Regions from separate parts of the Thalassospira sp. ER-Se-21-Dark genome, predicted to be linked through region 2. Evidence: predicted binding sites of a transcription regulator. Region 2 holds the regulator's gene; the other holds the start of a gene.

Region 1 (4,204 bases), on a different contig from region 2:
AAACCGGCCAATCCCAAATCGAACTTCGCAGTGACGGGGTTGTATTTTTACGATTCAGATGTTGTCGACATTGCCAAATCGATCAAGCCGTCCAAACGCGGTGAGCTTGAAATTACCGACGTCAACAAGGCTTACCTTAAACGTGGTACGCTCAAGGTCGAGAAGATGGGCAGGGGTTATGCCTGGCTCGATACCGGAACGCACGCGGCGATGCTTGAGGCCGCCAATTTTGTCCGTACCGTCGAGAGCCGCCAAAGCCTCAAGATTGCCTGTCCTGAAGAAATCGCGCTGAGAAAGGGCATGATCTCGGTCGAGCAGTTTGAAAAGCTGATAAGCGAGTTTGGCGCAAGCTCTTACAAGGTATATCTCCAGACGGTTCTAAAAACCTACGATATCCTTTAAGTGGGACTAGAATACCGGGTTCTCGCGATAGCTTGCAAAACTCATGGCTTTCTCGTCTTTTGCCGACAGCGTGATCTGGCTTTCGTCAAACGGCCAGTCGATGCCAAGGTCCGGATCATTCCACATGATCGCGCGTTCGCTTTCCGGAGCATAAGGTGCTGATACCTTGTAGTTTACTTCCGTGTCCGGCTCCAGGGTTACAAAGCCGTGGGCAAAACCGGCGGGAATGAATATCTGATTCCAGTCTTCTGCACTGATTTCAGTTGAAACCCATTTCCCGAACGTTTTTGACTTGGCGCGAATGTCGACTGCGACATCCAGAATGCGGCCTCTGATGACCCGAACCAGCTTGTCTTGGGCAAAGGGCGGGCATTGAAAATGCAGTCCTCGCAATACGCCGACATTGCTGGATAAGGAGTGATTGTCCTGCACGAACTGTTGATCGATACCAGCTTTGGCAAAGGCTTCCAGATTATAGGTTTCAGAGAAAAAACCCCGCTCATCGCCAAATTTCTTCGGGAAGATCAGCTTAACATCGGGAATTTCCAGCTCTTCAAATTGCATCCGTGCTGCCTTGCGCAGGGTAAATTAATTCGTTCAACCTATGGATAGCAGATGCTTGGCCTTCGTGCATATGCGCATTTTTATAAAATTCTGAGCGTGGCAATTGAATGGGCGGTCGGCTTTATCGAGGTTGCGGGACCCGTCGTTGCGATTATTGATTCTGGGCCTTGCGAAATGGATCCGTTTGCGCGACCAGGGCGGAGAACTTTTTCATGAAGGGGGCGAATTCCGCGCCGAGATAATGATAAAGCGGCAAGACGGAAATTGTCTCCTCGATTGCCGGTGCTGGTGTGTTGCCCAGAATGCCCTTTGTCAGCATGTCGTCGATATTGCTATCTGCGGACAGAAAACGCGTGATACGCCCTTCGGCATAGGCTTGATGCTTTTCGGTATTAAACATCATTGGCTTGTGCGTGATGCCGGTTTTGGCCGTATCGGCATGGACGTACTTTTCCTGCCATATCACGCCGAGCGTAAAGGCAATCGGCGTTGACGGGTCTTGATCGTTCGGATTCCGCCAAAGCCGGTTTGCAATTTCGCGGAGAGCAACCGGTGATCTTACAAACGCGCGGGAATAGTTCTTTTCGGCCGGTATTGCGCGGTATAACTCGCCATCCACGAGGCCTTGGTTGAAATGTAAAAGTCCGCGACGCCCCGGCAGTTTGACGGCCTGAAGCGGGCAACCGAGATCCGCATAGAGTTTCTGCAAGATGACAATCGACTTCTGCGACATCGGGTCATTTTCGACATAGGCGATCTTTTCGGGGCATTCGACATCAGCCTCATTGGCCAAAGCATCGGTGCTGAATGTTTGCGAAGAAAACAAACCGACAAGGGCAAATAACAGAAAAACGGGCGCCATCAGATCCTGTCGTTTATCTGAATGCCCGGACGTCAGGGCCGATGAATTTTTACTGCACGACATTTTTTTGCAATCCGGGTGTTTGCGCGGTCATTGGATGTTATTTGCGTTCTTTGGCTGGAGCTTAGACGCGAAACCCGCTTTTTCATAGGTGTTTGAACCAGGCATCTTCGTCACCTGAACCAGACCTGCCAAACAGCCCTTTGGCAAAAGCAACTGTGACAGCCCGATATATATTCTTCTGCGGCACGGTGTCGGGGCTTGTTTCCCGGGCTTGAAAATGTTTTGATCAGCGCGCTTTGAAACGGGGGCGGATTTTTGCTGCGCTCCGAATGCGGAAATCGCCAAAAATCGTGACATTTCTGCGTCTTTTTACATCTCCCTATTGACTTTGAACTGGTACTCCAATAAATGCTGTTAGCACTCGCCGGGGGTGAGTGCTAATACGGGCTCATCCCGGTTAGTCTTAGTTATTAACGAGCCTTAGCTTAAACACGGAGTTGTCTAAAATGAAGTTCCGTCCGCTGCATGATCGAGTACTGGTACGTCGTGTCGAATCCGACACCAAAACTGCCGGTGGCATCATTATTCCGGATACCGCCAAAGAAAAACCGCAGGAAGGCGAAGTCATCGCTGTTGGTTCTGGCGTTCGCAAAGAAGATGGCTCGGTCGTAGCCCTCGACGTCAAAGCAGGTGACAAAGTCCTGTTTGGCAAATGGTCGGGCACCGAAGTCAAGGTCGACGGCGAAGAGCTGTTGATCATGAAAGAATCCGACATCATGGGCATCATGGACTAAGTCAGCCCGTTTGGGTGATTTGTCCACGTTCATCCGTCTCATAGAGAGGAAAGAATATTATGGCTGCTAAAGAAGTAAAATTCTCCACTGACGCACGCGCCAAAATGCTGCGCGGTGTCGACATCCTGGCAGACGCTGTCAAGGTGACCCTCGGCCCGAAAGGTCGTAACGTTGTTATCGAAAAGTCCTTTGGCGCACCGCGCGTGACCAAGGACGGTGTTTCGGTCGCCAAAGAAATCGAACTGACCGACAAGTTCGAAAACATGGGCGCACAGATGGTTCGCGAAGTCGCGTCGAAAACCGCCGATCTGGCGGGTGACGGCACCACGACCGCAACCGTTCTGGCACAGGCCATCGTTCGTGAAGGCAACAAGTCTGTTGCTGCCGGCATGAACCCGATGGACCTGAAGCGCGGTATCGACCTTGCGACCACCAAAGTGATCGAATCCATCCAGAGCCGTGCACGTAAAGTTGCCGGTCGCGATGAGATCGCACAGGTTGGTAACATTTCTGCTAACGGTGACCGTGAAGTCGGCGACATGATCGCAGAAGCCATGGAAAAAGTTGGCAACGAAGGCGTTATCACCGTTGAGGAAGCCAAAGGCCTGCACACCGAACTCGACGTTGTCGAAGGCATGCAGTTCGACCGTGGTTACCTGTCTCCGTACTTCGTAACCAACCCGGAGAAAATGGTCGCAGAAATGGATGCTCCGTACATCCTGCTGTTCGACAAGAAAATCTCCTCGCTTCAGCCGATCCTTCCGCTGCTTGAGTCGGTCGTTCAGTCCGGCAAGCCGCTTCTGATCATTGCTGAAGACATCGAAGGCGAAGCACTGGCAACGCTCGTTGTCAACAAGCTGCGCGGTGGTCTGAAAATCGCTGCTGTTAAAGCACCGGGCTTCGGCGACCGTCGTAAAGCCATGCTCGAAGACATCGCCATCCTTACCGGTGGTCAGGTTGTCTCCGAAGATCTCGGCATCAAGCTGGAAAGCGTCACCCTCGACATGCTCGGTACCGCGAAATCGGTTACCATCACCAAAGAAGAAACCACCATCATTGATGGTGCTGGTGAGAAAGCACAGATCGAAGCACGCGTTGGCCAGATCCGCGCCCAGATCGAAGAAACCACCTCTGACTACGATCGTGAAAAACTGCAGGAACGTCTTGCGAAACTCGCAGGCGGCGTTGCAGTGATCAAAATCGGTGGCGCTTCGGAAATCGAAGTGAAAGAACGCAAAGACCGCGTTGACGATGCCCTGCACGCGACCCGCGCTGCTGTTGAAGAAGGCATTGTTGCTGGTGGTGGTACGGCTCTGCTGTACTCCGTCAAGGCGCTCGAAGGCCTTGAAGGTGAAAACCACGACCAGACCATCGGTGTTGACATCGTTCGCCGTGCCCTGCAGGCACCGGTTCGCCAGATCGCACAGAACGCTGGCGTAGATGGCGCTGTTGTTGCTGGCAAACTGCTTGAGCAGGACGATGTAGAGTTCGGTTATGACGCTCAGAAGGGCGAATACACCAACCTCGTCAAAGCTGGCATCATCGACCCGGCCAAAGTTGTTCGTACTGCTCTGCAGGA
Region 2 (4,204 bases):
CGTGCCACCGCCAAAGAACACCGACCCAACCGTCCGCCCCGGATGGCGGGCCGCACCATGGGCAAGCTCCGCCCGGAGCGCCTTGCGCCAGCGCGCATGATCAACACTGTTCGCCACATGGCTGTTGAAATCGCAATACGGGCATTTCGACAGGCAGAACGGCCAGTGGATATAAATGCCGAACGGCACGGTTTCACTTGAGGCTGCGGACACGCGGGACTCTTTTCAAACGCGGAAATGTTGGCCGATAAACTAACACGCACCGCCGATGATGACATCCGCGATGCGTGCATAAGTTCAATGCAGGTGGTTAAACCTGAAATCAGTCTTCGAAGCAGGCCTTGACCAACTGGCGGAAGGCATCGGCCCGGTGGCTCATTTCATGCTTTTTCGCCGGGTCCATTTCGCCAAAGGTTTCCCCGTAGCCCTTGGGCTGGAAAATCGGATCATAGCCAAAGCCGTGCGGGCCACGTTTCGGCCAGACGATTTCGCCCTCTACCCGGCCTTCGAAATTCTCAACATGCCCGTCCGGCCAGGCCAGCGACAGGGCACAGATGAACGATGCCCGGCGGTCCGGATGATCACCAATGCCGTTCTTGACCTTTTCCATCGCCATGTCGAAATCCTTGTCGGGCCCGGCCCAGCGCGCGGAATAAATCCCCGGTGCGCCATCAAGGGCCGAAACCGCCAAACCACTGTCATCGGCAAGGGCCGGAAGATTAGCCCCATTGGCCGCCGCCGTTGATTTCAGCTGCGCATTGCCAATGAAGGTTTTTTCGGTTTCTTCGGGTTCGGGCAGGTCAAGCTCACCGGCCGAGAAGACCTCGATGCCAAACGGCTCAAGAAGTTCGGCGATTTCCTTGATCTTGCCTTTGTTGTGGCTGGCGATGACGAGTTTTTTTTCCGTGAAACGACGGGCCATGGTCTTGCCTGAAACTGCGATATCCAACTGATGCGAAAAAACGGCGGGCCCGGTGCACGCCGTTAGAATTAAGGTGCCTTAGAGCCCAAGCGCTTCGCGCTGCTTGGCGAACAATTCCTTGCAGCCTTTTTCCGCCAACGCGAACATCTGATCATAGGATGCACGATCAAACGGCACGTCTTCGGCGGTTGCCTGCACTTCGACAATGCCGCCATTGCCGGCCAGCACGAAGTTGGCGTCAGCCCCGGCATTGCTGTCTTCGGCATAATCAAGGTCAAGCACCGCTTCGCCTTCATAGATACCGCATGAAATGGCTGCGACCGGCTGGGTCAGCGGGATTTCCTTGATCAGGCCAAGGCGACGCACGCCCTGAAACGCCAGATGGGCGGCCACATAGGCACCGGTGATTGATGCGGTGCGCGTACCGCCATCGGCCTGAATGACATCGCAATCAAGGCGCATCTGCATTTCGCCCATCGCCTTCATATCGGCAACCGCGCGGATCGAACGGCCAATCAGGCGCTGAATTTCCTGGGTACGGCCGGACTGACCACCACGCGCGGCTTCGCGCTGCATGCGGCTGCCGGTTGCGCGAGGTAGCATGCCGTATTCAGCGGTGATCCAGCCCTTGCCGGAATTGCGCATCCAGCCCGGTACCTTGTCTTCGACCGTGGCGGTACAGATCACATGCGTGTCGCCGAATTTGATCAGACACGAGCCTTCGGCATATTTGGAAACGCCGGTTTCAATCGTTACATCGCGAAGCTGATCGGGGGTACGGCCGGAAGGGCGCATGAGAAGGAACCTCTTGGTTGTCTGGGCTTGCGTTCGTGGCGACTTGAATGCCCGCGCACGACGCGAAACTGTCCTGAAAAATTTGGCCCAAAGTAAGATGTGACCCACCAAACGTCCAGCAGTTTCCCCGGATGTTTTTATCTGTTCTGGTGCAATCCTGGCGCAAAGCAGTTAAACCAACAACTTCGACCAAACTTACAAGCATGGCTTAGCAATAGGCCGTGCAATTGACGCAATGCGTTTGCCTGACTAAATTCTCCTCACGTTTAACGCTTCATCCATCTGGATCAATTGGCACGCAACACATGGCGCATTTTGACGATACATTGCTGGGCGACATGAATGCGCGGTCACGTGAAGTGTTCCGCCAGATTGTCGATGCCTATGTCGAAACCGGTGAACCGATCGGTTCGCGGTCAATTGCGCGTCGCATGTCGGAAAACCTTTCGGCTGCGACCATTCGCAATGTCATGTCCGATCTTGAAGAAATGGGTCTTCTGGTCGCGCCGCACATTTCGGCCGGGCGCCTGCCCAGTGAAAAGGGCCTGCGCCTGTTTGTGAATGCCTTGATGGAGGTCGGTGACCTTCCCAATGCCGAGCGTGACCAACTGACCAAAAACTGCGAACAGGCGGGTTATTCGCTCGATCAGATGCTGGGCGAAGCAACCACGATGTTGTCGGGCCTGTCGCGCTGTGCCGGGCTGGTGGTTGCGCCCAAGACCGATGGCATTCGCTTAAAACAGATCGAATTCGTGGCCCTGTCGCCGGGCAAGGTCCTGGCGGTGCTGGTGGCCCATAATGGCAGTGTCGAGAACCGAATCCTTGATGTTCCGCCTGATTTGCCCGCCTCGGCATTGACAGAAGCGGCAAACTATCTAAATACCCGGTTGGCTGGAAAGACGCTTGATGATGCGCGCCTTTTGATGACGAAGGAGCGTGATCGTCTCAAGCAGGAGCTTGATGAACTTTCCGCCAATCTGATTGATGCGGGTCTGGCAACATGGGCCGGCGGGGTCAAGGGATCGTCCCTGATTGTGAAGGGGCAATCCCAGCTGTTGGAAAATATCGATACGATTGAACAGCTTGAGACCGTGCGCCGCCTGTTTAACGTGCTCGAAGCCCGCGATCAGATGATTGAATTGCTCGATGTGACGACGGATGCCCAGGGCGTTCAGATTTTCATCGGGTCGGAGAATAAACTGTTCGGCGGATCGGGTCTTTCGATGGTGATTTCGCCCTATCAGAATGCTGAAGGCAGCATTGTGGGTGCAATCGGGGTTGTCGGACCGACCAGGATCAATTATGCCCGGATCATTCCGCTGGTCGATTACACCGCCAAGCTGGTCGGTCGACTGATTGGATAAATCGCGGCGCTGCGTGTCAGGCCGCATAACGTGAAAGTAGCAAGGTTAGCCATGTCGGAAACCGCAAAGAACACTCCGGAAGATCTGCAGGACGTCAATGCAGAGGAAACCGCTTCTGAAGAGGTCGCAGCAGAGGCGACCGAGGAAGTTGTTGAGGACGCCGCACCCCAGGACCCGATCGCCGCACTTGAAGCCGAAGTCGCGGAGCTCAAAGACCGTCTGCTGCGCCAGGCCGCCGAGGTGGAAAACACCCGCCGCCGCGCCAAAAAAGACGTCGAGGATGCCGGCAACTACGCCATTACCAAATTTGCCCGCGACCTTTTGGATGTCAGCGACAACCTGCGCCGCGCGCTTGATGCCGCGGGCGATACATCCAATGCCGATCCGGCGATGAAAACCCTGTTTGACGGGGTCGAGATGACCGAACAAGCCCTGCAAAAGGCGCTTGAAAAGAACGGCATCGAAAAGCTCGAACCGCTTGGTGAAAAGCTTGATCCGAACAAACATCAGGCCGTGTTTGAACTGCCACATCCGGAATATCCGGACGGCCACGTCGCACAGGTTATGCAGGCCGGTTACGTGCTTAAGGGCCGTTTGCTACGCCCGGCCATGGTCGGTGTGACCAAAAATCCGGGTGGTGAAAAACCAAGCCAGACCGACACCCCGGGTGGGAATGTCGACACCTCTGCCTGATTGACAGAAAAATTTCAGATCAACCGGTTTTAGCGGATCGGTTTCGCATTCACCCCTGCCAGACAGACTTGGCGGGGGTGTTTTGTTTGCAGTAGGCTACCGATACTGATCACCAGCACAGGACCGCACACCATGCCGCTTCGCCCCGACCTGATCGATATCCTGCGCGATGAAAACGCCCCGATTGTCATCCTGACCGGGGCTGGCATTTCCAAGGAAAGCGGACTTCATACCTTTCGCGATCCCGATGGCATATGGGCGAGATACGATATTTCCGAGGTCGCAACGCCCGAGGCCTTCGTAAGTAATCCCGATCTGGTGCATCATTTCTATAACGACCGTCGTGCTGGCTTGCATGACCCGGCAGTTCAACCCAATGCCGCCCATCTGGCCCTGGCACGGCTAGAGGCCGAATGGCCCGGTGATGTGC

Evidence for each region. Region 2 encodes HrcA, which represses chaperone genes, less so after heat shock. Its sites were predicted from a motif close to GTTAGCACTCNCCNNNGGNGAGTGCTAAC; they were not measured.
Region 1: the regulator HrcA is predicted to act here: its motif matches at 2,245-2,273, upstream of groES (co-chaperone GroES).

The regions. Positions count from the first base shown of each region.
Region 1 covers NZ_VDEZ01000004.1:88,153-92,356, forward strand. The annotation lists gene rfbA (glucose-1-phosphate thymidylyltransferase RfbA) at 1-402, shown strand, start outside; gene rfbC (dTDP-4-dehydrorhamnose 3,5-epimerase) at 409-966, opposite strand; gene FHI25_RS15775 (hypothetical protein) at 1,118-1,828, opposite strand; gene groES (co-chaperone GroES) at 2,338-2,625, shown strand; gene groL (chaperonin GroEL) at 2,685-4,204, shown strand, end outside.
Region 2 covers NZ_VDEZ01000001.1:1,205,809-1,210,012, forward strand. The annotation lists gene hemW (radical SAM family heme chaperone HemW) at 1-213, opposite strand, end outside; gene rdgB (RdgB/HAM1 family non-canonical purine NTP pyrophosphatase) at 323-922, opposite strand; gene rph (ribonuclease PH) at 1,001-1,717, opposite strand; gene hrcA (heat-inducible transcriptional repressor HrcA) at 2,023-3,081, shown strand; gene grpE (nucleotide exchange factor GrpE) at 3,133-3,774, shown strand; gene FHI25_RS05520 (NAD-dependent deacylase) at 3,907-4,204, shown strand, end outside.